Regions from separate parts of the Streptomyces sp. Ag82_O1-12 genome, predicted to be linked through region 2. Evidence: riboswitches for the same ligand, from Rfam matches in the RefSeq annotation. Region 2 holds a riboswitch; each other region holds the start of a gene.
What was found. A riboswitch is a leader RNA that binds a small molecule or an ion and turns the genes downstream of it on or off. The one in region 2 is predicted to bind cyclic di-AMP.
Positions count from the first base shown of each region.

Region 1 (7,837 bases), 1.0 Mb from region 2:
GTGACGGGGCTCGGAATTCCGAGAATCAGGGCAGCGGAAATGACCCCCCGAGAATTCACTGCTCTTTGTATACGGCCGCCGTGTTAAAGCCGCGGGCTCGCCGTGTTTACGGGATGTTGCGAGTTCCTCACACGGTGGGCGCGTTCCTGGGCGGAGCCGAACCGCAGCCGGTGCGCGCCCTTCGCGCGCTCGGTGTGCAGCGCCGTGACCGCCCGCGCGCGCTCGCCGTCCCCGCGCGCCACCGCGTCCACGATCGCGCCGTGCTCGGTCCAGGACTCCACCGGGCTGGCCGGCGCCTCCACGGCGTACATCCAGGCGATCTTGTAGCGGAGCTGGGTGAGCATCGAGGTCAGCGCGGGGCTGCCGGAGGCCTGGGCGAGCGTCTCGTGGAACCAGCCGCCGAGAGAGCGCAGGTCGTCGCTGTTCCCGCGGCGGGCCCGCTCCTGGCCCAACCGGACCAGGCCGCGCAGGACCTTCAGATGCGCCTCGGTGCGGCGCTGGGCGGCGCGGGCCGCACCGAGCGGCTCCAGCAGCATGCGCATCTCCAGCAGGTCGCCGGCCTCCTGCTCGGTGGGTTCCGCCACGCACGCGCCCGCGTGCCGGCGGGTCACCACGAAACCCTCGGCCTCGAGCGTGCGCAGCGCCTCCCGGACTGGCACCCGCGAGACGCCGTAGCGGCGTGCGAGGAGTTCCTCGGTGAGCCGGCTGCCGCGTGCGTGGACACCCGCGACGATGTCGTCCCGGATGGCCGTGCACACCGAGTGCGCGGGAATACGCATGACCGACCTCCGCTTAATCCCCGTGAAACGCCGACGAGCGGCGTGCGTTCCGTGACTCTATTGCAATGAGCCGGAATTTCCGACGGCAGGCGACCATCCATGGATATTTTTTGGACAGCGGGCGGCCGTAAGCGCCGAAAGCCCCGGCTCGGGAAGCCGGGGCTTTCGGGAGGAGCGGAGAGGTGCGGTCAGACACTCACGCCGTGCGAGCGGAGGTAGGCGACCGGGTCGATGTCCGAGCCGTACTCGGGGCTGGTGCGGGCCTCGAAGTGCAGGTGCGGGCCGGTGACGTTGCCGGTCGCGCCGGACAGGGCGATCTGCTGGCCCGGGGTGACCTGCTGGCCCACCGAGACGCCGATGGAGGACAGGTGGCCGTACTGGGTGTACGTCCCGTCGTGCATCTTGATCACGACCTGGTTGCCGTAGGAGCCGCCCCAGCCGGTCTCGACGACGGTGCCCGCGCCGACCGCGTGGACGGAGGTGCCGCTGGCGGCGTGGAAGTCGACACCGGTGTGGCTGCCGGAGGACCACAGGCCACTGCTGGCCTTGTAGCTGGTGGAGACGTACGAGCCGGAGATCGGGGCGACGAAGGTGTTCAGGCGCTTGCGCTCGGCCTCGCGGGCGGCGCGCTCCTTGGCCTCGCGGGCCTTCTCGGCCGCCTCCTTGGCCTTCTCCGCGAGCTCGGCGGCCCGCTTGCGGGCGGCCTCCTCGGCCTTCTGCTTGGCGGCGGCCTCGTCGGCGGCGTGCTGCTGCGCGAGGGCCTGGGCGTCGATCTGCTGGGCCGCGGTGTCGTTCATGGTGACGACCGGCGTGAGGCCGGTCTGCTCGGCGCTGGGCTCGGCGGCGAAGGCGGCGGGGGCCGCCACGGTGCCGATCACGCCGGTGGTGGCGAGGGCCGCGACGCCCGCCGCGCGGGCGGTGGAGCGCTGCATCCTGCTGGGACGACGGTGCTTCCCGGTGGCGCGAGTGAACGCCATGTGGTGGCTGGTCCTTTCCTTCCCTCTCGCCTACCGGGTTAGCTGACGGGTTCGGAGCAGGAAGGTCTCCTACGGACTCCCTCGCGACTCGCGCGGGCGCCCGATTCACCCCAGGGACTGCGATGGGTCCCCGGCTCCCCTGGCTCGCGCCGTACGGGGACTCGGCGATGACTGTCCGGTGCCGCGGGTGCGGCGCACTGCCTGACGAACAGCCCGGATGACGCTAAGCGGCGCCACTTTCAATTCCCAAACGAATCCCGGCTTTTGTAGCGCATCCCACAGGGCAGACAGGCAACTCCCATACCAATTCGGGCATAAAGGGGCCCTGGTGCCTTTGAAGACAACCAGGGCCCCTGCGCGCGTGCGGCTACTCGGCGGCGACGACGGTGACTTCGCCGATGCCGAGGGCCTCGACCGGTGCCTTGATCTGCGCCGCGTCACCGACGAGGACGGTCACCAGACGGTCCACCGGGAAGGCGCTCACGGCCGCCGCGGTGGCCTCCACGGTGCCGGTCGCGGCGAGCTGCCGGTACAGCGTGGCCTGGTAGTCGTCGGGCAGGTGCTGCTCGACCTGGTCGGCCAGCGTGCTCGCGACGGCCGCCGCCGTCTCGTACTTCAACGGCGCCACACCCACCAGGTTCTGCACGGCGACGTCCCGCTCGGCGTCGGTCAGCCCCTCTGCGGCGAGGGTGCGCAGCACCGTCCAGAGGTCCTGGAGGGCGGGACCGGTGTTGGGCGTGTCGACGGAACCGCTGATGGCGAGCATCGCGGCACCCGTGCCGTCCGGGGCGGACCTGAGGACCTGGCCGAACGCCCGTACGCCGTAGGTGTAGCCCTTCTCCTCGCGCAGGACACGGTCCAGGCGCGAGGTGAGGGTGCCGCCGAGGCAGTACGTGCCGAGCACCTGCGCGGGCCATACGCGGTCGTGCCGGTCCGGCCCGATCCGGCCGATCAGCAGCTGCGTCTGGACAGCGCCCGGGCGGTCCACGATGACGACCCGGCCGGTGTCGTCGGCGGTGACCGGAGGCACCGGACGCGGCTCGGCCGAGGAGCCCGTCCAGGCGCCCAGCGTGTCCCCGAGCAGGGCGTCCAGGTCGATGCCCGTGAGGTCACCGACGACCACGACGGTGGCCGTGGCGGGGCGGACGTGCTTCTCGTAGAAGGCGCGTACGGCCGCGGAGTCGATGGCGGCGACGGTCTCCTCGCTGCCCTGCCGGGGCCGCGACATGCGCGCGTCCGCCGGGAACAGCTCCTTGGAGAGCTCCTTGGCGCCGCGGCGGGAGGGGTTGGCCAGCTCGTGCGGGATCTCGTCGAGGCGGTTGTTGACCAGCCGCTCGACCTCGCTGTCGGCGAAGGCGGGCGCCCTCAGCGCGTCGGCGATCAGGCCCAGGCCCTTGGTGAGCCGGGAGGCGGGCACCTCCAGGCTGAGCCGGACGCCGGGATGGTCGGCGTGCGCGTCGAGGGTGGCACCGGCGCGCTCCAGTTCCGCGGCGAAATCCTCCGCGGAGTGCTTGTCCGTGCCCTCGGAGAAGGCCCGGGCCATGATCGTGGCCACACCGTCGAGTCCGGCCGGCTCGGCCTCCAAGGGTGCGTCCAGCAGCACCTCCACGGCGACGACCTGCTGGCCGGGACGATGGCAGCGCAGCACCGTCAGGCCGTTGTCGAGCGTGCCGCGCTCGGGGGCCGGGAAGGCCCACGGCCGGGCGTCGCCCGCCTGCGGCCGGGGGTGGAAGTCCATCGTGGCGAGCTCGGTCACTTGGCCGCCTCCTCGTTCTCGTCGGTGGCCGCGGCTGCGGTGTCGTCGGCGGTGCCGGCGCCCTCGGCGGTCTCGTCGGCGACGGGCTCGTAGACGAGCACCGCGCGGTTGTCGGGTCGCAGGCGGGCCTTGGCGACCTCCTGGACCTCCTCCGCCGTGATCTCCAGCACGCGCTGGACGGCGGTCAGGGCGAGCTGCGGATCTCCGAAGAGCACGGCGTACCGGCACAGTTCGTCGGCGCGGCCCGCGACCGTACCGAGCCGGTCCAGCCACTCGCGCTCCAACTGGGCCTGGGCGCGCTCCATCTCCTCGGGCGTGGGGCCCTCCTCGGCGAACCGGGCGAGCTCCTCGTCGATGGCGGTCTCGATGACCGGAACCTCCACGTCACCGGACGTCTTCACGTCCAGCCACCCCAGGGAGGGCGCACCGGCGAGCCGCAGCAGGCCGAAACCGGCCGCCACGGCCGTACGGTCGCGGCGCACGAGCCGGTTGTAGAGGCGGGAGGACTCACCGCCGCCGAGGACGGTGAGGGCCAGGTCGGCCGCGTCGCACGCGCGCGTGCCGTCGTGCGGCAGCCGGTAGGCGGCCATCAGGGCGCGGGCCGGGACGTCCTCCTCGACGACCTCGCGCAGCTGCTCGCCGATGGTCTCCGGCAGCGACCCGTCGCGCGGGGCGGGCTTGCCGTCGTGACCGGGGATGGAACCGAAGTACTTCTCGACCCAGGCGAGCGTCTGCTCCGGATCGATGTCGCCGACCACGGAGAGCACGGCGTTGTTCGGCGCGTAGTAGGTGCGGAAGAACGCGCGCGCGTCCTCCAGGGTCGCCGCGTCCAGGTCGGCCATCGAGCCGATCGGGGTGTGGTGGTAGGGGTGGCCCTCCGGGTAGGCGAGGGCGGTCAGCTTCTCGAAGGCGGTGCCGTAGGGGACGTTGTCGTAACGCTGGCGGCGCTCGTTCTTGACGACGTCCCGCTGGTTCTCCATCGACTCGTCGTCGAGCGCGGCCAGCAGCGAGCCCATGCGGTCGGCCTCCAGCCAGAGCGCGAGCTCCAGCTGGTGGGTGGGCATGGTCTCGAAGTAGTTGGTCCGCTCGAAGCTGGTCGTGCCGTTCAGCGAGCCACCCGCGCCCTGGACGAGCTCGAAGTGGCCGTTGCCCTTGACCTGCGCGGATCCCTGGAACATCAGGTGCTCGAAAAGGTGAGCCAGGCCGGTACGCCCCTTGACTTCGTGGCGTGAGCCGACGTCGTACCAGAGGCACACCGCCGCGACCGGGGTCAGGTGGTCCTCGGAGAGCACCACGCGCAGGCCGTTGGCCAGGCGGTGCTCGGTCGCTGTCAGGCCCCCGGAGCCTGCCTGGGCTGTGGCCGTGTGACCCATGGGCATGTACGTCCCTTCGATCGCTGAGCGGTTGTTCAGACCGCGGATTCCTGCCGGTCCTGCCACTGTATGCAAGCGCGCGAAGCCCTGGTGAAGTTCCCGGCGGCGACCTCGGCCCGACAGCACGAGAGACGCCCGGGGCAGGGTCCTGGTCCCGGTTGTCAGTGCGGCGGTCCACAATGGTCCGCGTCAGTTCTCGTTCACGCTTCAGCATGAGCGAGCCGAAGGGCGCGCCGGTGATGAGAGGGCGAGCGCGCGGAGGCCCGAAGGGTTGAGCACGATCGGCCTCTCATCACCGGCATCAGTGCCCGTAGGCGAGCGACCAGGAAACAGAAGGAGCCGGCAGCGATGGCCCGCCGCAGCACGAAGACCCCGCCGCCCGACGACTCGTACGAGGAGCGGATCCTCGACATCGACGTCGTCGACGAGATGCAGGGCTCCTTCCTCGAGTACGCGTACTCGGTCATCTATTCCCGCGCCCTGCCGGACGCACGAGACGGCCTCAAGCCGGTGCACCGCCGCATCGTCTACCAGATGAGCGAGATGGGCCTGCGCCCCGAGCGCGGGTACGTCAAGTGCGCCCGGGTCGTCGGCGAGGTGATGGGCAAGCTGCACCCGCACGGCGACGCGTCGATCTACGACGCCCTCGTGCGCATGGCCCAGCCCTTCTCGATGCGGGTCCCCCTGGTCGACGGCCACGGCAACTTCGGCTCGCTGGGCAACGACGACCCGCCGGCCGCCATGCGGTACACCGAGTGCCGGATGGCCGAGGCGACGAGCCTGATGACGGAGTCGATCGACGAGGACACCGTCGACTTCAACCCCAACTACGACGGCCAGGAGCAGGAACCGGTGGCTCTGCCCGCCGCCTTCCCGAACCTCCTGGTCAACGGCGCCTCGGGCATCGCGGTCGGCATGGCCACGAACATGGCCCCGCACAACCTGCGCGAGGTCATCGCCGCCGCCCGCCACCTGATCAGGTTCCCGAACGCGGATCTCGACGCGCTGATGAAGCACGTCCCGGGCCCCGACCTGCCGACGGGCGGCCGCATCGTGGGCCTGTCCGGCATCCGGGACGCCTACGAGTCCGGCCGCGGCACGTTCAAGATCCGGGCGACGGTGTCGGTGGAACCCGTGACGGCCCGCCGCAAGGGCCTCGTCGTCACGGAGCTGCCCTTCACGGTCGGCCCCGAGAAGGTCATCGCCAAGATCAAGGATTTGGTCGGCTCGAAGAAGATCCAGGGCATCGCCGACGTCAAGGACCTCACCGACCGCGCGCACGGCCTGCGCCTGGTCATCGAGATCAAGAACGGCTTCGTGCCGGAGGCGGTCCTCGAGCAGCTCTACAAGCTGACGCCGATGGAGGAGTCCTTCGGCATCAACAACGTGGCGCTGGTGGACGGCCAGCCGCTCACGCTGGGCCTGAAGGAGCTCCTGGAGGTCTACCTCGACCACCGCTTCAACGTCGTACGGCGGCGCTCGGAGTTCCGCCGCGGCAAGAAGCGCGACCGGCTGCACCTGGTCGAGGGGCTGCTGACGGCCCTGCTGGACATCGATGAGGTCATCCGCCTGATCCGTTCCAGCGAGAACTCCGCCCAGGCCAAGCAGCGCCTGATGGAGCAGTTCTCGCTGAGCGAGGTGCAGACGCAGTACATCCTCGACACGCCGTTGCGCCGTCTGACCAAGTACGACCGCATCGAGCTGGAGTCGGAGAAGGACCGGCTCACCGCGGAGATCGAGGAGCTGACCCGGATCCTCGACTCGGACTCCGAGCTGCGCAAGCTGGTCTCCTCCGAACTGGCCAATGTCGCCAAGAAGTTCGGCACCGACCGGCGTACGGTCCTGCTGGAGTCGGGTGGCGCACCGGTCGCGGCCGTGCCGCTCCAGGTCGCCGACGACCCGTGCCGGGTGCTGCTGTCCTCCACCGGGCTGCTGGCCCGTACGGCGAACGGCGAGCCCTTCACGGAGGAGCCCGGCGCCAAGCGCGTGAAGCACGACGTGATCGTCTCCGCGGTGCCGGCCACCGCCCGCGGTGAGGTGGGCGCTGTCACCTCGACGGGCCGGCTGCTGCGGCTGAACGTGGTCGACCTGCCCCAGCTCCCGGAGTCGCTGCCGACGCCGAACCTCGCGGGGGGTGCGCCGCTGGCGGAGTTCGTCACCCTGGAGGACGACGAGACGGTGGTCTGCCTGACCACGCTCGACGAGTCGTCGCCGGGGCTGGCGATCGGCACGGCGCAGGGCGTCGTCAAGCGTGTGGTGCCGGACTATCCGGCCAACAAGGACGAGCTCGAGGTGATCACCCTCAAGGAGGGCGACCGGATCGTCGGCGCGGTCGAGCTGCGCACCGGCGAGGAGGACCTCGTCTTCGTCACCGACGACGCGCAGCTGCTGCGCTTCCAGGCGTCCCAGGTCCGCCCGCAGGGGCGTCCGGCCGGCGGTGTGGCCGGCATCAAGCTCACCGAGGGCGCGAAGGTCATCTCCTTCACGGCGGTGGACCCGGCCGTGGACGCCGTCGTCTTCACCGTCGCGGGCTCGCGGGGCACCCTGGACGACTCCGTTCAGACGACGGCCAAGCTGACCCCCTTCGACCAGTACCCGCGCAAGGGCCGCGCCACCGGCGGTGTCCGCTGCCAGCGGTTCCTCAAGGGCGAGGACTGCCTGTCCCTGGCCTGGGCGGGCCCCGTCCCCGCACTCGCCGCGCAGAAGAACGGCACTCCGGCCGACCTCCCGGACATCGACCCGCGCCGCGACGGCTCGGGGGTGTCCCTCGCGAAGACGGTGGCGGTGGTGGCCGGACCGGTCTAGGCCGGGTCCGCGCCCTGCTCCTCGGGGTCGCGAACGTACCGCAGGACGCCCCACATGCCGTGCTCGTCGGCATCTGGGGCGTCGCTCCTGGACGCCTCCAGTTCCTTCTCGAGCGCGGCGGCGTCGATCCCCGAGCCGATGAGGACC
Region 1 is NZ_FXUW01000001.1:6,461,842-6,469,678, reverse strand. Features, by position in the region: gene QOL88_RS29635 (GntR family transcriptional regulator) at 84-779, opposite strand; gene QOL88_RS29630 (M23 family metallopeptidase) at 968-1,756, opposite strand; cyclic di-AMP (ydaO/yuaA leader) riboswitch at 1,769-1,933, opposite strand; gene QOL88_RS29625 (M16 family metallopeptidase) at 2,124-3,512, opposite strand; gene QOL88_RS29620 (M16 family metallopeptidase) at 3,509-4,891, opposite strand; gene QOL88_RS29615 (DNA gyrase/topoisomerase IV subunit A) at 5,234-7,690, shown strand; gene QOL88_RS29610 (CobW family GTP-binding protein) at 7,687-7,837, opposite strand, start outside.
Region 1: it holds a riboswitch for cyclic di-AMP, as region 2 does, so the genes downstream of both, QOL88_RS29630 (M23 family metallopeptidase) here and QOL88_RS34005 (M23 family metallopeptidase) in region 2, are expected to answer to the same signal.

Region 2 (7,837 bases):
CTGGTGGCCGTCGTCGAGGACAACAGCCGCGCGGCCGGGGTCGGTTCGGCCGTGGCGCTGGCCCTGGGCGACGCCGACGTCGACGTGCCGGTACGGCGGTTCGGCATCCCCGAGCAGTTCCTCGCCCACGCCAAGCGCGCAGAGGTGCTCGCCGACATCGGCCTGACACCCGTCGAGATCGCCGGACGGATCGGCGCGAGCCTGGCCGTCAAGGAAGAGCTGTCCAAGGAGCCACAGGAATGACAACCGCCGAGTCCGCGTCGGAGTCGTCGCAGGCCGGGGAGTTCGACCTCGGCAAGCTGCTGGCCGAGCGCGGGGCCGAACGCTACGAACTGCACACCCGGTACCTCAACCACCAGCTCCCGCGCATGCTGCACACCATCGGCTTCGACAAGGTCTACGAGCGCGCCGAGGGCGCCTACTTCTGGGACGCGGACGGCAACGACTACCTGGACATGCTCGCCGGGTTCGGGGTGATGGGCCTCGGTCGCCACCACCCCGTGGTGCGCAAGGCGGTGCACGACGTCCTGGACGCCCAGCTCGCCGATCTCACCCGCTTCGACTGCCAGCCGCTGCCGGGCCTGCTGGCGGAGAAGCTGCTCGCGCACAGCCCGCACCTGGACCGGGTGTTCTTCGGCAACAGCGGCACCGAGGCCGTCGAGGGCGCCCTGAAGTTCGCCCGGTTCGTCACCGGCAGGCCCAGGATCCTGTACTGCGCGCACGCCTTCCACGGCCTGACCACCGGTTCCCTCTCCGTGAACGGCGAGTCCGGCTTCCGCGACGGCTTCGCCCCGCTGCTGCCCGACACGGCCGTCCCGCTCGGCGACCTCGACGCGCTGGAGAGGGAGCTGAGGAAGGGCGACGTCGCCGCGCTGATCGTCGAGCCGATCCAGGGCAAGGGCGTCCTCACGGGCCCGCCCGGCTGGCTGCGGGCCGCCCAGGAGCTGCTGCACCGGCACAAGGCGCTGCTCATCGCCGACGAGGTCCAGACCGGCCTCGGCCGGACCGGCGACTTCTACGCCTACCAGCACGAGGACGGCGTCGAACCCGATCTGGTGTGCGTCGCCAAGGCGCTCTCCGGCGGCTATGTGCCGGTCGGGGCCACGATCGGCAAGGACTGGATCTTCAAGAAGGTCTACTCGTCCATGGACCGCGTCCTCGTCCACTCGGCGAGCTTCGGGTCCAACGCGCAGGCCATGGCGGCGGGCCTCGCGGTGCTGTCGGTGATGGAGAACGAGCAGATCGTCGCGAACGTCCGGGCCACCGGGGAGCGGCTCAGATCCCGGCTGGCCGCGCTCACGGACCGGTACGAGATGCTCGCCGAGGTCCGGGGCCGGGGCCTGATGATCGGCATCGAGTTCGGACGCCCCAGGTCGCTGAAGCTGCGCAGCCGCTGGGCCATGCTCCAGGCCGCCCGCAAGGGGCTCTTCGCGCAGATGGTCGTCGTGCCGCTGCTGCAACGGCACCGGATCCTCACCCAGGTCTCCGGCGACCACATGGAGGTGATCAAGTTGATCCCGCCGCTGATCATCGGTGAGCGGGAGGTGGACCGGTTCGTCGACGCCTTCACGGCCGTGATGGACGATGCGCACAACGGCGGGCTGGTGTGGGACTTCGGCAAGACCCTGGTCAAGCAGGCGGTGGCCAACCGGTAGCGGATTTGCCTGAGAGGCAAGAAATTTGCCGGTGAGGCAAAGGTCCGGCTGAATGGAGGCATGAGCCCCTCCGAGACCGAGCGGCCCTCCGGGGCCGGCTCGCCGTCCGAACCCACGTCGCCGTCGGAACCCGCGTCGCCATCCGAACCGGCGTCGCCGTCCGAACCCGCGCCCGGTGCGCTGCCCGCCGTCGCGCCCCAGCTGCGGGCCCTGCGGCGTCAGGCCTCCCTCACCCTGGAGGCCGCGGCCCGCGCCGCCGGGCTGTCGCCCGCCCACCTCTCCCGTCTGGAGACCGGGCAGCGCCAGCCCTCGCTGCCGATGCTGCTCGCGCTCGCCCGGGTCTACGGTACGACCGTCGCCGAACTGCTCGGCGAGACGGTCGCCGGACGGGACGCCGTCATCCGCGCGGCCGACATGGAACCCACGGCGGCCGGCGGCTGGACCTACTGGCAGGCCGGCGCCCCGGGCCGCGGGATGCAGGCCCTGCGGGTCCACGTCCCCCACGGTTCCCAGGGCGACGTCGTACGCGTCCACCCCGGCGAGGAGTGGCTCCATGTGCTGCGCGGCCGGCTGCGGCTGCGCCTCGGGGACACCACGCACCGGCTGGCGGCCGGCGACAGCGCCCACTTCGACTCGCTCACCCCGCACCGGATCGCGGCCGAGGACCACGACGGCGTCGACCTGCTCTTCGTCCACACCCTGCTGCAGAGCCCCACGGCCGCACTGTGCCTGGGCCCCACCCCTGGAGACGCGTCATGAGCGACATGGAGGAGAAGTTCCCCCGCGCCCTGTGGGTGAGGCTGTTCGTCTACCTCATCGCCGGCCACATCTTCGCCGCGTTCGTGTACCTGCTCTTCGCGCTCGGCGCGAAGTAGCCCCTGTCCCGGCCTCTCAGGCGAGGAGCCGCTCGCGCAGCCGCTCCCGGGTCTCCGGGGTGAGGTCCAGCCCCTTCTCCAGGTAGGCGTCGACGCCGCCCCAGGTCTCCTCGATGGTGTCGAAGGCCGCCGTCAGATACTCGGCGCGCGCGTCGAAGAGGGGGCTGAGCAGCTCCATGACCTCGGGGGAGTAGGCCGAGGCGGCGGAGCTGCTGCGGTGCACCTTGTAACGGCGGTGCTTGGCGTTCGACTTCAGGTAGTCCTCGACGATCGCCTCGCGCTCGACGCCCACCGCCAGCAGCGTCACCGCGACCGACAGACCCGCGCGGTCCTTGCCCGCAGCGCAGTGCATCAGCGCGGGGACGCTGTCCTGCGCGAGCGCGTGCAGCACCCGGGAGTGCTCGTCCGTGCGGTGCTTGATGATCGTGCGGTACGAGGCGATCATGCGACCCGCGCCCTTGCCGTCCGACAGGATCTCGCGCAGCTGGTCCAGGTCGCCGTCGCGGACCATCTTCCAGAACTCGGCGCCGTCGGCGGGGTCGCTCAGCGGCAGGTTCACATTGCGCACGCCGGGCAGCGCGACGTCCGGCCCTTCGAGCTTCTGGTCGGCCGCGTTGCGGAAGTCGAAGATCGTGTGCAGGCCCAGAGTCGTCAGGAAGGCGGCGTCCTCCCCGGTCGCATGGGCGAGGTGGCCGCTGCGGAACAGCACTCCCTGGCGCACCCGCCGTCCGTCCACGGTCGGAAGTCCGCCCACATCACGGAAGTTGCGCACTCCGGCCAGCTCGGGCTCGGTCGACGGGACCTGCTGTGTCACGAGGGCTCCTCCCCTTCGGCGCCGCCGCCGCGGCTCGTCGGCGGGCACGACTCGACGATACGACATGCCTGCCTGGGGCAATGAGTTGTCCACAGGGCGTTGCCCGGAGCCCCCGCGGCCCTTGATGATGTTGCCGCCTGGTCGCACCTGGTCGGGCTTGTTCGAATCTGTGAGGGCGCGATGCTGGACATCTCTGAAGACGGTTGTACGTGGGTGCTCTCCGGGCCGGCCAGCAGCTACGCCGTCCATGTCACCGACCGGGACGAGCTGCTGCACCTGCACTGGGGCCCCCGGATCGGCCTCGCCGACGCCGAGGCCCTCGCCGTCCGGCCGCTGCCGGACTACTGGCCCTTCGAGTCCCCGCTCGACGGACGCGAGGAGTACCCGGTCGAGGGCGGACCCCGTTTCGTCCGCCCCGCCCTGTCCGTGCGCGCGGCCGGGCGGCGCGGCACCGAGTGGGTCCATGAGGGGTACGACACCGAGGACGGCGAGCTGCGGCTCCGGTTCCGTGACGGGGACCTCGCCATCACGCTGCACTACCGCATGCGCTCCTCGACGGACGTCGTCGAGCGGTGGGTGACCCTGGCCAACCGCGGGCCGGCCCTCGAACTGCTGCGCGCCGACTCCGCCACCTGGACCCTTCCCGACCGCGACGCCTGGCGGCTGTCCCAGCTGCACGGCCGCTGGGGCGCCGAGTCCCGGCTGACGCGCTCCGGTCTCACCCACGGCGAGAAGGTCATCGGCAGTCGCCGCGGCCACACCTCGCACCAGCACCTGCCGTGGGTCGCCCTCGACACCCACGCCACCGAGGAGCACGGCGAGGTCTACAGCTGCGCCCTCGGCTGGTCCGGGTCGTGGCGCATCGCCGTGGCCCAGCTGCCGGACGCGCGCGTGCAGATCACCGGCGGCGCCGGCCACGACGACTCGGGCCTGCTGACGCTGGGCACGGGGGAGTCGTACACGACCCCCGTCTTCGCCGGGCTCTGGAGCGACGGCGGCTTCGGCGGGGCCAGCCGCGCCTGGCACGCCTACCAGCGGGCGCATGTCGTCCCGGACGCCGAGCGGGACCGGCCGGTGCTGTTCAACTCCTGGGAGGCCACCGAGTTCGACATCTCCGAGGAGCAGCAGCGGGCGCTCGCCGAGCGGGCCGCGGCCATGGGAGTCGAGCTGTTCGTCGTCGACGACGGCTGGTTCGGGGCGCGCACCAGCGACCGGGCCGGGCTCGGCGACTGGACCCCCAACCCCGACCGCTTCCCGGGCGGACTGAAGCCGCTCGCCGACCATGTGCACGGCCTGGGCATGCGGTTCGGGATCTGGGTCGAGCCCGAGATGGTCAATCCGGACAGCGACCTGTACCGCGCGCACCCCGACTGGGTCCAGTACCAACCAGGACGAAAGCGGACGGAATTCCGCAATCAGCTCGTGCTCAACCTCGCCCGCGAGGACGTCCGGGAGTACCTCTGGGAGCAGCTCCACGGGCTTCTCTCCAGCGCTCCCGTCGACTACGTCAAGTGGGACTTCAACCGCTGTTTCACCGACGCCGGCTGGCCGGACGACCCGTACCCGCAGCGGCTGTGGGTCGACCATGTGCACGGCCTGTACGCCCTGCTGGACCGGCTTCGGGCCGCCCACCCGGGCGTGGCCTTCGAGTCCTGCTCGGGCGGCGGCGGCCGGATCGACCTCGGTGTGCTGAGCCGCACGGACCAGGTGTGGACCTCGGACAACACCGACCCGCTCGACCGGCTCGCCATCCAGCACGGCTTCAGTCAGATCCACCCGGCCCGGGTCATGGCCGCCTGGGTCACCGACAGCCCGAACGCCATGCTCAACCAGCGGGCCAGCTCCCTGCGGTTCCGGTTCGTCAGCGCCATGGCCGGGGTGCTCGGCGTCGGCGGCGACCTCACGCGGTGGACGGAGGAGGAGCTCGCCGAGGCGCGGGAGTGGGTGGCGCTCTACAAGGAGATCCGGCCCGTGGTGCAGCGCGGCGACCTGTACCGGCTGCGTCCCCCGGAGGGCGGCGCCAGTGCCGTGCAGTACGTCCTCGGCGACGAGATCGTCGTCCTCGCCTGGCTCCAGGCGCAGCGCTACGGCGAGCCCGTGCCGGCGCTCCTGCTGCGCGGTCTCGACCCGGCATCCTCGTACGAATGCCTCGAAACGGGCGAAGTTCACCGAGGGGCCGTACTGCTGCATCACGGACTTCGCGTCGGCCTGCGCGGGGATCTGGACGCCGCGGTCGTCCGGCTTAAGCGGAAGTAGTCGTTCTGTCCGAATAGGGAGCTTAGGCCGCTAAGGGATAACGTGCCCCGATCGTCAAGGAGATGAGGCCGGGGTGCGTGACCATCGTCATATTCGTGACGATGTGTTGTCGCCATGTTCACGTAATTCTGGCGTTATTCAGGCCCATTGACGAATGGCGGAGATCGGTAATCCACGCTCGGTGACGGCACTTGTGCCGACGCGTCAGGAAAAACACCGTCACGGGCAACCGCAAGCTTGTCCTATTGCGTCGTGGTCGCTTACGTTCCACACCAATCCGGACGGACGCCTAATCCTGCCGCCGCCCGGAGCCCCACACACTGACCCGACGTACGGCAGGAGCGGGGGACCCACAGGTAAGACGCCTGTTCCGGTTCCCGGAACGGCTTGGGGTTAAGTCGCGCCACGGCGCGGCCGGGCATCTCCAGCTCGCACCCGACAGCTCACCTCGCAGGCGACGGAGAGGAATTCGCCATGCCCGCGAAGGGTAAGCACCGCCGCCCCAAGACCCAGCGTTTCACCCGCTCCATCGCCGTCGCCGGAACCGGCGGAGCCGCCCTCGCCCTGCCGCTCATGGGGGCCGCCGGCGCCCACGCCGCCACCCCGCAGTCGGCTCCCGAAAAGGCCGTCCAGTCCGCTCCGGCCGCCGAGAAGAAGGCCGCCGAAAAGGCCAACGGCGCCCGCTCGTACACCGTGAAGGCCGGCGACTACCTCGCGAAGATCGCCGACGACCAGAACGTCGACGGCGGCTGGAAGAAGCTCTACTCGGACAACCGCGACGCCGTCGGTTCCGACCCGTCGCTGATCCACCCGGGCCTGAAGCTGTCGATCGGCAAGAAGGCCGCGGGCGCGCCGAAGGCCTCGGCCCCGGCCGCTCCGAAGGCCTCGGCCCAGAAGTCGTCCGCCGAGGAGTCGGCCCCGAAGGCGGAGACCGCCGCCAAGCCGGCCGCCGCCCAGCCCGCGGCCGAGAGCAACTCCAGTGGCTTCACCCTCCCGGTGGACGGTGCCACCGTCGGCACCCCGTACCACATGTCCGGCAGCATGTGGTCCAGCGGCTACCACACCGGTGTCGACTTCGTCGTCCCGACCGGCACCTCCCTCAAGGCCGTCGGTCCGGGCGAGGTCGTCTCCGCCGGCTGGGGCGGCGCGTACGGCAACCAGGTCGTCATCAAGCTGAACGACGGCCACTACGCCCAGTACGCCCACCTGTCCCAGCTCTCCGTCTCGGCCGGCCAGACCGTGACGGCCGGGCAGCAGGTCGGCCTGTCGGGCGCGACCGGCAACGTGACCGGACCGCACCTGCACTTCGAGATCCGCACCACGCCGGACTACGGCTCCGACGTCGACCCGGTCGCCTTCCTGCGCTCGCACGGCGTCTCCGTCGGCTGACCGACCGCACGACCACCTGCCTGACACGCCTCCGAAGGCCGGACCCCGATCCCCGGGTCCGGCCTTCGGTGTGTCCGCGCCCGGCGCCTCAAGGGATCGACAGGGGGCGGCAGTTGAGACACAGTGATCACATCGTGAATGCAAGCGCTTTCTGAAGGAGCTGTGTCCCGTGCCGACCACCCGCAGAACGTTCGCAGCCCTGGCGACAGGAGCCGCTCTGGCGGCCATCGCCCCGACGGGGAGCGCGAGTGCCGCCCCCGGGCGCCGACGGCTCATCGCTCATGACGACTTCTGCCACGGCCTCACCCAATGGGTGCCCGAACTCCAGGACGGCGGCACGGTCACCGCCTCGCGCGGCGTCCTGGAGATCGACGTGCCGAGCGGTGCGACCGTCTGGTTCAGGCAGCGGCTCGAAGGGCCGTACCTGATCGAGTACACCGCGACCCCCGTCTCCGAGGGCGGGGTCAACGACCGGGTCTCGGACCTCAACAACTTCTGGAACGCGACCGACGTCCGCTCTCCGCACGACCTCTTCGCCACTCCGCGCGGCGGGGCCCTCGACGAGTACGACCACCTCACGACGTACTACGCGGGCTACGGCGCCAACTACAACACCACGACCCGACTGCGCCGCTACGTCGGCGAACCCGGTGTCCGCCCCCTGGTCCTCGACTACACCGAGCCGCTGCTGGTCCCGGGCGAGCCGAACCGGGTCCGGATCGTCTCCGACGGCTCCACGGTCCACTGGTGGAACAACGGCCGGCTCGTCTTCGACTACACCGACCCGCAGCCGTACACGAGTGGGCACTTCGCCTTCCGGACCGTCTGGAGCCATTTCCGGATCAGCG
Region 2 is NZ_FXUW01000001.1:7,464,206-7,472,042, forward strand. Features, by position in the region: gene dxs (1-deoxy-D-xylulose-5-phosphate synthase) at 1-243, shown strand, start outside; gene QOL88_RS33980 (aspartate aminotransferase family protein) at 240-1,655, shown strand; gene QOL88_RS33985 (helix-turn-helix domain-containing protein) at 1,716-2,414, shown strand; gene QOL88_RS33990 (DUF6126 family protein) at 2,411-2,530, shown strand; gene QOL88_RS33995 (tyrosine-protein phosphatase) at 2,547-3,344, opposite strand; gene QOL88_RS34000 (alpha-galactosidase) at 3,525-5,600, shown strand; cyclic di-AMP (ydaO/yuaA leader) riboswitch at 5,909-6,070, shown strand; gene QOL88_RS34005 (M23 family metallopeptidase) at 6,075-6,989, shown strand; gene QOL88_RS34010 (DUF6250 domain-containing protein) at 7,159-7,837, shown strand, end outside.

Region 3 (7,837 bases), 6.3 Mb from region 2:
CCCCATCCTAACGCGACGTACGTCCTGTACATTTTTTACAGACGAGCCGTCGCCGGAGACGGCTCTGCCGCGAGGAGGGGTTCGTCATGACCCGACCGTCCGCCCGCTACGTGCTGCCCGAGTTCACCGAACGCACGGGGGCCGGGCAACGGACGATGGATCCGTACTCGAAGCTTCTGGAGGAGCGGATCGTCTTCCTCGGGGCACCGGTGGACGAGACCTCGGCGAACGACGTGATGGCCCAGTTCATGTACCTGGAGCACCAGGCCCCGGAGCGCGACATCTCGCTCTACATCAACTCCCCCGGCGGCACCTTCCACGCGATGACGGCCCTCTACGACACGATGCGGTACCTCTCCTGCGACGTGGAGACGATCTGCCTGGGCCAGGCCGGTGCGGCGGCCTCGGTGCTGCTGGCGGCGGGCACGCGAGGCAAGCGATTCGCGCTGCCCGACGCCCGCCTGGTGATCCATCAGCCCGCGCTGCCCGAGCCGGTCCGGGGGCAGGCCAGTGATCTGGCGATCCAGGCCGACGAGTTGACGCGCATCCGGAGCCGGATGGAGGAGATGCTCGCCCTGCACACGGGCCGCGCCCCGGAGCAGGTGAGGGCGGACATCGAGCGGGACAAGATCCTCACCGCGCAGGAGGCGGTGGAGTACGGCCTGATCGACGGGATCATCCCCAGCCGCAAGGCCACCCTGGCCCCGCCGACCGGTCGGTGAGGCTCCGGTGCTCCCGCCCGAACTGCCGCCCCTGCCCGCCCTGACGCGCGCCGAAGCGGAACTGATCGACCGTTACCTCGAGGTCGTCGACCTGCTCGGCCGCATCAATCCGGCCCAGGACGGCGACACCTACCGCGGACTGCGCGCCGCCCAGGCCCTGGTCGGCAAGGCGACGGCGCTGCGTGACGCGCTGGCCCTGATGCACCGGCGGGGCGAGACGGAACTGCACGCCGGCACCCTGGCCCGGGCCCTGCGGGTGCTGGACGGCGAGCGGCGCACGGCCCGGCTCACCCTGCCCCCGGAGTCCGTCAGTTGACGCGGAACCGTCGGCCCGGGCGCATGCGCCGCCGACGAGGCGTCCGGAGCTGAGTTGAAACGGACCAAAAGACGTACCCCTGTTCGGAGTAGGCGGGAAACGGATTTCGGGACCGTTCCGGTTGCGCCTCGTGCGTGGCCGACGGACGGAATGGGGCATTCCAGCCCTGGTCCGGAGCTCAGCGACCCCGTGGACAGTGGCTCGAACGCACGCATGTCCACCCGAACGGGTGAGTGGTGAGTAACAACACAAATCCCCGGTTCAGTTGGGAAATGCGGACAGGCATGCGCCAAGATCCCTGTCTGACGACAAGCCCCCGCCGCTGTGGCGGGGCGATCCGGGCGGACGCCGAGTCCTGCCGCCGCCCGGATGACCGGTCGACAGGAGTGGATCGGCAGGAGTGGAGGACCCAAGCACGACGGGTCGCCGGGACGGTCACGCCATGACCGGACTCGAGCAGCCCTTGGGGTGAAGCCGCGTCAGCGGCCGGGCAACTTTGTCAGCCCGAATCCGACAGGTCATCCTTCACAGGCGGCTGACGAAGGGTTGCGCATGACTGCGCTCAATCGTGTCCCGTCGCTCATGGCCCGGGCCGGCACGGCCTCGGCGCTCACCATCGCCGCGGTGGGCGGCTCCATCGTGGCGCCCGGCTTCGCCTCCGAGGCGGCGGCGGCCACACCGGCGACCAAGGCACTCCAGATAGCGGCCTCCAAGAAGGGTTCGCCCTACAGGTACGGGGCCACCGGTCCGCACCGGTTCGACTGCTCCGGGCTCACGCTCTACTCGTTCAAGAAGGCCGGCAAGAAGCTCCCCCGCACGGCTGCCCAGCAGTACAACAAGACGCACCACATCTCCGCCACGAACCGCAAGGCGGGCGACCTGGTGTTCTTCCACTCGGGCAGCAACGTGTACCACGTCGGTATCTACGCGGGTAAGAACAAGCTCTGGCACTCCCCGAAGAGCGGGGACGTGGTGCGACTGCAGAAGATCTGGACCAAGAGTGTCTGGTACGGACGCGTGAAGTGATCCGCCCGGCGTGCGGCGGCGTCCTTGACGCGCCGCCGCACGCCGGAGCGTGACACGGGCTCATGTGGATACCCGTGACCCCATGGCCGAGCACCGCCCCTGCACCGCGCGCAACGAGACGCCGCTGCAACGCGCCGACCGCAACTTCGTCGAGCTGCTCCAGGAACTCCGCGTCACCCAGACGGGCGTGCAGATCCTCTTCGCCTTCCTGCTGTCACTGGCCTTCACCTCGCGCTTCGAGGACCTCGACACGGTCCAGCGCGTCACTACTTCGTCACGCTGCTGCTTGCGGTCCTTGCCGCCGCTCTCTTCACCGCTCCGGCCGCGCTGCACCGCTCCCTCTTCCAGCAGGGCGCCAAGCCCCGCATCGTGCAGGTCTCCTCGCGCCTGGCCACCACCGGCCTGAGTGTGCTGGTGTTCGCGTTCAGCGGTTCCGTGCTGCTCGTGGTCGACGTGACCACGGGCCGGACCGGCGGTGTCGCCGCGGGCGCCGCGACCTTCCTGGTCTGTGTCGGCCTGTGGGGGCTGCTCCCGCGGCTGGTGCGGCGGGCGGGGCCGCGTGCGGAGGCGGACGGCGCCGGGGAGACCACCCAGACGGAAACGGCCGGGGGCGACGGCGGGATCCCCGCACCGTTGCGGCACACCGTCGGTCAGCCGTCAGGGCTCCGAGGGGCGGCTGCGCACCGGGAGGCGTCGGCACGGCACCGGTGACGGCCGCGGGCTCCGGCGGGGCGCGAGGCGCGGAGCGGGCGTCATGGCCGCGGGGGTGGCCCGGATGCGGGTCGCGCGGGCCGGGGTGCGCTGAGGGCACCCGCAGGACATGCGTTTCGGGTCCTGCTGTGGGTCAGCAGGGCTCCTGCTGCACCGCGGTCGTCACCGGCTGGACCGGGACGACCCAGGGAAGTTCGATCGAGATGGTCTTGCCGCCCTCGCGAGTGGGGCGGATGCGGAGCCTGCCGCCGCATTCCGCGGTCAGCCAGCGAATGATGACCAGGCCTCGGCCGTTGTCCTGCTGGACGGCGGCCGGCAGACGTCTGGGGAAGCGCGGATGACTGTCCGTGACACCGATGCGCAGGCGCTCGTCACGGTCCAGTGCGATGTCCACGGTGAACGTGGGCGACTGACCGAAGGTGTGCTGGACGGCGTTGGTGGCGAGTTCCGAGATGATGAGCCGGACGGTGTCGGACCCTTCCGTGTCCGCCGGCAGCCCCCACTCCGCCAGCGTGCCCACCACGTAGGCACGCGCTGCGGAGACCGAGGCGGGATCGCTCGGCAGAGTGACGGATGCTTCCAGATGGTCTGCCATGGCGACCTCGTCCCTTTCCCACGGGACCACAGCCCGACACGGAGCGGATGGTTCGAGTACGGTCCCGGACTGGTGCTTCGTCGCCAGACTGCCACCAGAACACCCCTGAAGGACGGCGATCCACCAAGATATGCATATATCTGTCGCTCAAAGCGGTGAACTCTGCGACGCGAGACCGTATTTGGGTGGCTCGGAAGGAGTAAGGAGGAGCCCATGCAGCACGGTCCCGCGGTGCGCCGCCGGAAACTGGGCGCCGAACTGCGTGCGCTGCGCACCTCCGCGGGGCTCACGAGCGGTGAGGCGGCCCGGCTGGTGGGCTGGCACCAGTCCAAGGTCAGCCGGATCGAGACGGGCACGAGCGGGGTGAAACCGGCCGATGTGCGGTTACTTCTCGACGCCTACGGTGTGGCGGACTCCCAACTTCGCGAACTGCTCATGGCGTTGGCGGGGGCCGACGACAGCGGCGGCCGGCACCACTGGTGGCACGCCTACCGCGGGGTACTGCCGCCGACCTACCGGGACTTCATCAGCCTGGAGTCGCAGGCCGGCACGATGCGCACGCTGGAGACCAGCGTCGTCCCGGGCCTGCTCCAGACGCCCGAGTACGCGCGGGCGGTGACGAAGGCCGCGGTGGAGGGACTCCCGGAGGACCGGCTCGACACGCTGGTCGAGGTGCGGCTGGCCCGGCAGGACGTGCTGCGCGCGGATCCCCCACTGAACCTCAGTGCCGTCCTGGACGAGGCGGTGCTGCGGCGCGAGGTGGGCGGACCCGGGGTCATGGCCCGCCAGCTGGAACGACTGGTCGAGGCTGCCCGGCTGCCTCAAGTGCGCCTCCAGGTCCTGCCGTTCGCCGCCGGGGCGCACATCGGCGTCACCGGCCCTTTCGTAATCTTCTCATTTTCGAGCACTTCTGATCTGGATGTGGTTGTTCTCGACCACTTGACGAGTAGCCTCTACCTCGAACGGAAAGAAGACCTCCAGGCCTACACGGAGGCCTTCAACACCCTTCAGATCCACGCCCTTTCGCCCGAGGACTCGTTGGATTACATCGCCGGGACAGCCGCCGGCGCGTAAGGAGGCACCATGCGTGCACTGCCTCGTCACGTCCCCTCAAGCATCGAACTGCACGGTGTGCGGTGGCTGCGCAGCAGCTACAGCACCGGCGCGAACAACTGCGTCGAGACCGCGCGTCCGGATGCCCCGCCCTGGGCCGGACTGCTCGCCGTGCGCGACTCCAAGGACCCGGCGGGACCCGCGCTGCTCTTCTCCCCGAGGAGCTGGGCGGGGTTCACGGCCGCGGTCGACCGCATCTGACCGTTTCTGATCAGTTCGTCATCGTTCTCAGTCCGTCATCATTCTCAGTCGGTCATCGTTCTCAGTCCGTCATCGTGCGACGCACGGCCGTGTCACGCCGACTCATGGCCGCGCCTCGCCGATCAGCCGTACAGCGCGTTCGATCTGCTGAGCGGTCAGGTCCGCGCGTGCGGTCAGCCTGAGCCGTGAGATGCCGTCCGGCACGGAAGGAGGCCGGAAGCACCCCACAGCCAGGCCCGCCGCGCGGCACTGCGCCGCCCAGCGCACGGCGTCCTCGGGAGAGGGCGCCCGCACCGAGACCACCGCGGCGTCCGGACGCACCGCTTCCAGACCCGCGGCGGTCAGGCGTGCGTGCAGTTCGCCCGCCACCGCACGGGCCCGCTCAGCCCGCTCCGGCTCGCGGCGCAGCAGCCGCAGGGCCGCGAGGGCCGCACCGGCCGCCGCCGGGGCGAGCCCCGTGTCGAAGATGAACGTCCGGGCGGCGTTGACCAGGTGCTCGACGACCCTGGCCGGACCGAGGACGGCTCCACCCTGGCTGCCGAGCGACTTGGACAGCGTGACCGTCGCGACGACGTCGTCCGCGCCCGCGAGCCCCACCGCCTGCGGGGCGCCGCGGCCGCCGTCGCCGAGAACGCCCAGCCCGTGGGCGTCGTCGACGACCAGCCCCGCGCCGTGCTCCCGGCAGGCCTCGGCCAGGGCGGTGAGGGGGGCCGCGTCGCCGTCGACCGAGAAGACCGTGTCGGACACGGCGATGGCCGTGCCCTCGTGGGTGGCCAGCGCCTTGCGCGCGGCGTCCGGCTCGGCGTGCGCCACGACCTGGGTGGTACCGCGGGCGAGTCGGCAGCCGTCGATGAGCGAGGCGTGGTTGCCCGCGTCGGAGACGATCAGGGAGCCGTGCGGGGCCAGCGCGGTGACCGCCGCGAGGTTGGCCGCGTAACCGGAGGAGAAGACGAGAGCCGCCTCGAAACCGCAGAAATCGGCCAGTTCCCGTTCGAGTTCGGCGTGCAGTTCGGTCGTGCCGGTGACGAGCCGGGAGCCGGTCGCGCCACCGCCCCAGGTCCGCGCCGCCCGGGCCGCGCCCTCGGTGACCTCGGGGTGGCGGGCCAGGCCGAGGTAGTCGTTGCTCGCCAGGTCCAGAAGCGGCGAATCGGCCGGACGGGGGCGCAGAGTCCGTACGAGTCCGGCGCGGGCGCGCAGCTCCGCCTGCTCGTCGATCCAGCCGAACGCCATGGGTGGTCCTCCGGGGAATTTGTAGGCAGTGCACAGACACTAGCGGGACGACCAGCAGGTCAGTGTGTGGCAATACCCACACCTCGAAGCGACTCTGTTGTGCGAACTCTCCTTTGCCCCGGGCACCTCCTTAGGACAGGATCGGCTTCCATGGACCTGCTGAACACGCTGGTGGACAAGGGGCTTCGGCGCGAGCTGCCGACCCGTGACGAGGCTCTGGCCGTCCTCGCGACGTCCGACGACGACCTGCTCGATGTGGTGGCCGCGGCCGGAAAGGTACGTCGGCACTGGTTCGGCCGACGGGTGAAGCTGAACTATCTCGTCAACCTCAAGTCCGGTCTGTGCCCCGAGGACTGCTCGTACTGTTCGCAGCGGCTCGGCTCGACGGCCGGGATCCTGAAGTACACCTGGCTGAAGCCCGACCAGGCGTCCGACGCGGCGGCGGCCGGTGTGGCCGGAGGGGCCAAGCGGGTGTGCCTCGTGGCGAGCGGGCGCGGCCCGACCGACCGGGACGTGGACCGGGTCTCCGAGACGATCAAGACGATCAAAGACAACAACGAGGGCGTCGAGGTCTGCGCCTGCCTGGGGCTGCTCTCCGACGGCCAGGCCGAGCGGCTGCGCGAGGCCGGCGCGGACGCCTACAACCACAACCTCAACACGTCCGAGGCGACGTACGGGGAGATCACCACCACGCACACCTACGAGGACCGGGTCGACACCGTACAGAAGGCGCACGCGGCCGGTCTGTCCGCCTGCTCCGGGCTGATCGCCGGCATGGGCGAGACGGACGAGGACCTGGTGGACGTCGTCTTCTCCCTGCGTGAGCTGGACCCGGACTCGGTTCCGGTCAACTTCCTGATCCCGTTCGAGGGCACCCCGCTCGGCAAGGAGTGGAACCTGACCCCGCAGCGGTGTCTCAGGATCCTGGCGATGACGCGGTTCGTCTGCCCGGACGTCGAGGTGCGGATCGCGGGCGGGCGCGAGGTGCATCTGCGCACGATGCAGCCGCTCGCGCTGCACCTGGCCAACTCGATCTTCCTCGGCGACTACCTCACCAGTGAGGGCCAGGCCGGCAAGGCCGACCTGGAGATGATCGCGGACGCGGGTTTCGAGGTGGAGGGCACCGACCAGGTGACGCTGCCGGAGCACCGGGCCGCCGGTGGCTGCCACGACGGTGGCGGCGTCTGCGGTTCCGGGGGTGGCGGAGCCTGCGGCTCGGACGCCGCGCCGGAGGCCTCCGAGCCCCGTACGGCCGCCGATGCCCGTACCGATCTGGTCGCCGTGCGCCGCCGGGGCGCCGGAACGGACCTCGCGCCCAATGCCTGAGCTGACGGTGCCCGAGCTGCTGGAGCTCGACCGGCGGCACGTGTGGCATCCGTACGGCCCGATGCCCGGACGGCAACAACCGCTCGTCGTTGAGTCGGCGAGCGGGGTACGGCTGCGGCTCGCCGACGGCTCCGGAGCGCCGGGCGGCTCGGGAGTGCCGGGCGGCGCGGGAGTGCCGGGCGGTTCGGGAGTCGCCGACGGTCCTGGCGGGCCGGACGGTCCGCGGGAGCTGGTCGACGGGATGTCGTCCTGGTGGTCGGCGATCCACGGTTACAACCATCCGGTGCTCAACGAGGCCGCGCGCGGCCAGTTGGAGCGGATGAGCCATGTGATGTTCGGCGGGCTCACCCATGAGCCCGCCGTACGCCTGGCGAAGCTCCTTGTCGACATGTCGCCCGAGGGCCTGGAGCATGTCTTCCTCGCCGACTCCGGTTCGGTGTCGGTCGAGGTCGCGGTCAAGATGTGCCTGCAGTACTGGCGTTCGCTGGGCCGGCCCGGCAAGCGGCGGCTGCTGACCTGGCGCGGGGGCTACCACGGCGACACCTGGCAGCCCATGTCGGTGTGCGACCCGAAGGGCGGGATGCACGACCTGTGGAC
Region 3 is NZ_FXUW01000001.1:1,177,854-1,185,690, forward strand. Features, by position in the region: gene QOL88_RS05405 (ATP-dependent Clp protease proteolytic subunit) at 87-722, shown strand; gene QOL88_RS05410 (hypothetical protein) at 730-1,038, shown strand; cyclic di-AMP (ydaO/yuaA leader) riboswitch at 1,388-1,587, shown strand; gene QOL88_RS05415 (C40 family peptidase) at 1,591-2,064, shown strand; partial or broken gene QOL88_RS05420 (DUF6328 family protein) at 2,147-2,775, shown strand; gene QOL88_RS05425 (ATP-binding protein) at 2,909-3,370, opposite strand; gene QOL88_RS05430 (helix-turn-helix domain-containing protein) at 3,584-4,444, shown strand; gene QOL88_RS05435 (DUF397 domain-containing protein) at 4,454-4,684, shown strand; gene QOL88_RS05440 (8-amino-7-oxononanoate synthase) at 4,787-5,914, opposite strand; gene bioB (biotin synthase BioB) at 6,065-7,240, shown strand; gene QOL88_RS05450 (adenosylmethionine--8-amino-7-oxononanoate transaminase) at 7,233-7,837, shown strand, end outside.
Region 3: it holds a riboswitch for cyclic di-AMP, as region 2 does, so the genes downstream of both, QOL88_RS05415 (C40 family peptidase) here and QOL88_RS34005 (M23 family metallopeptidase) in region 2, are expected to answer to the same signal.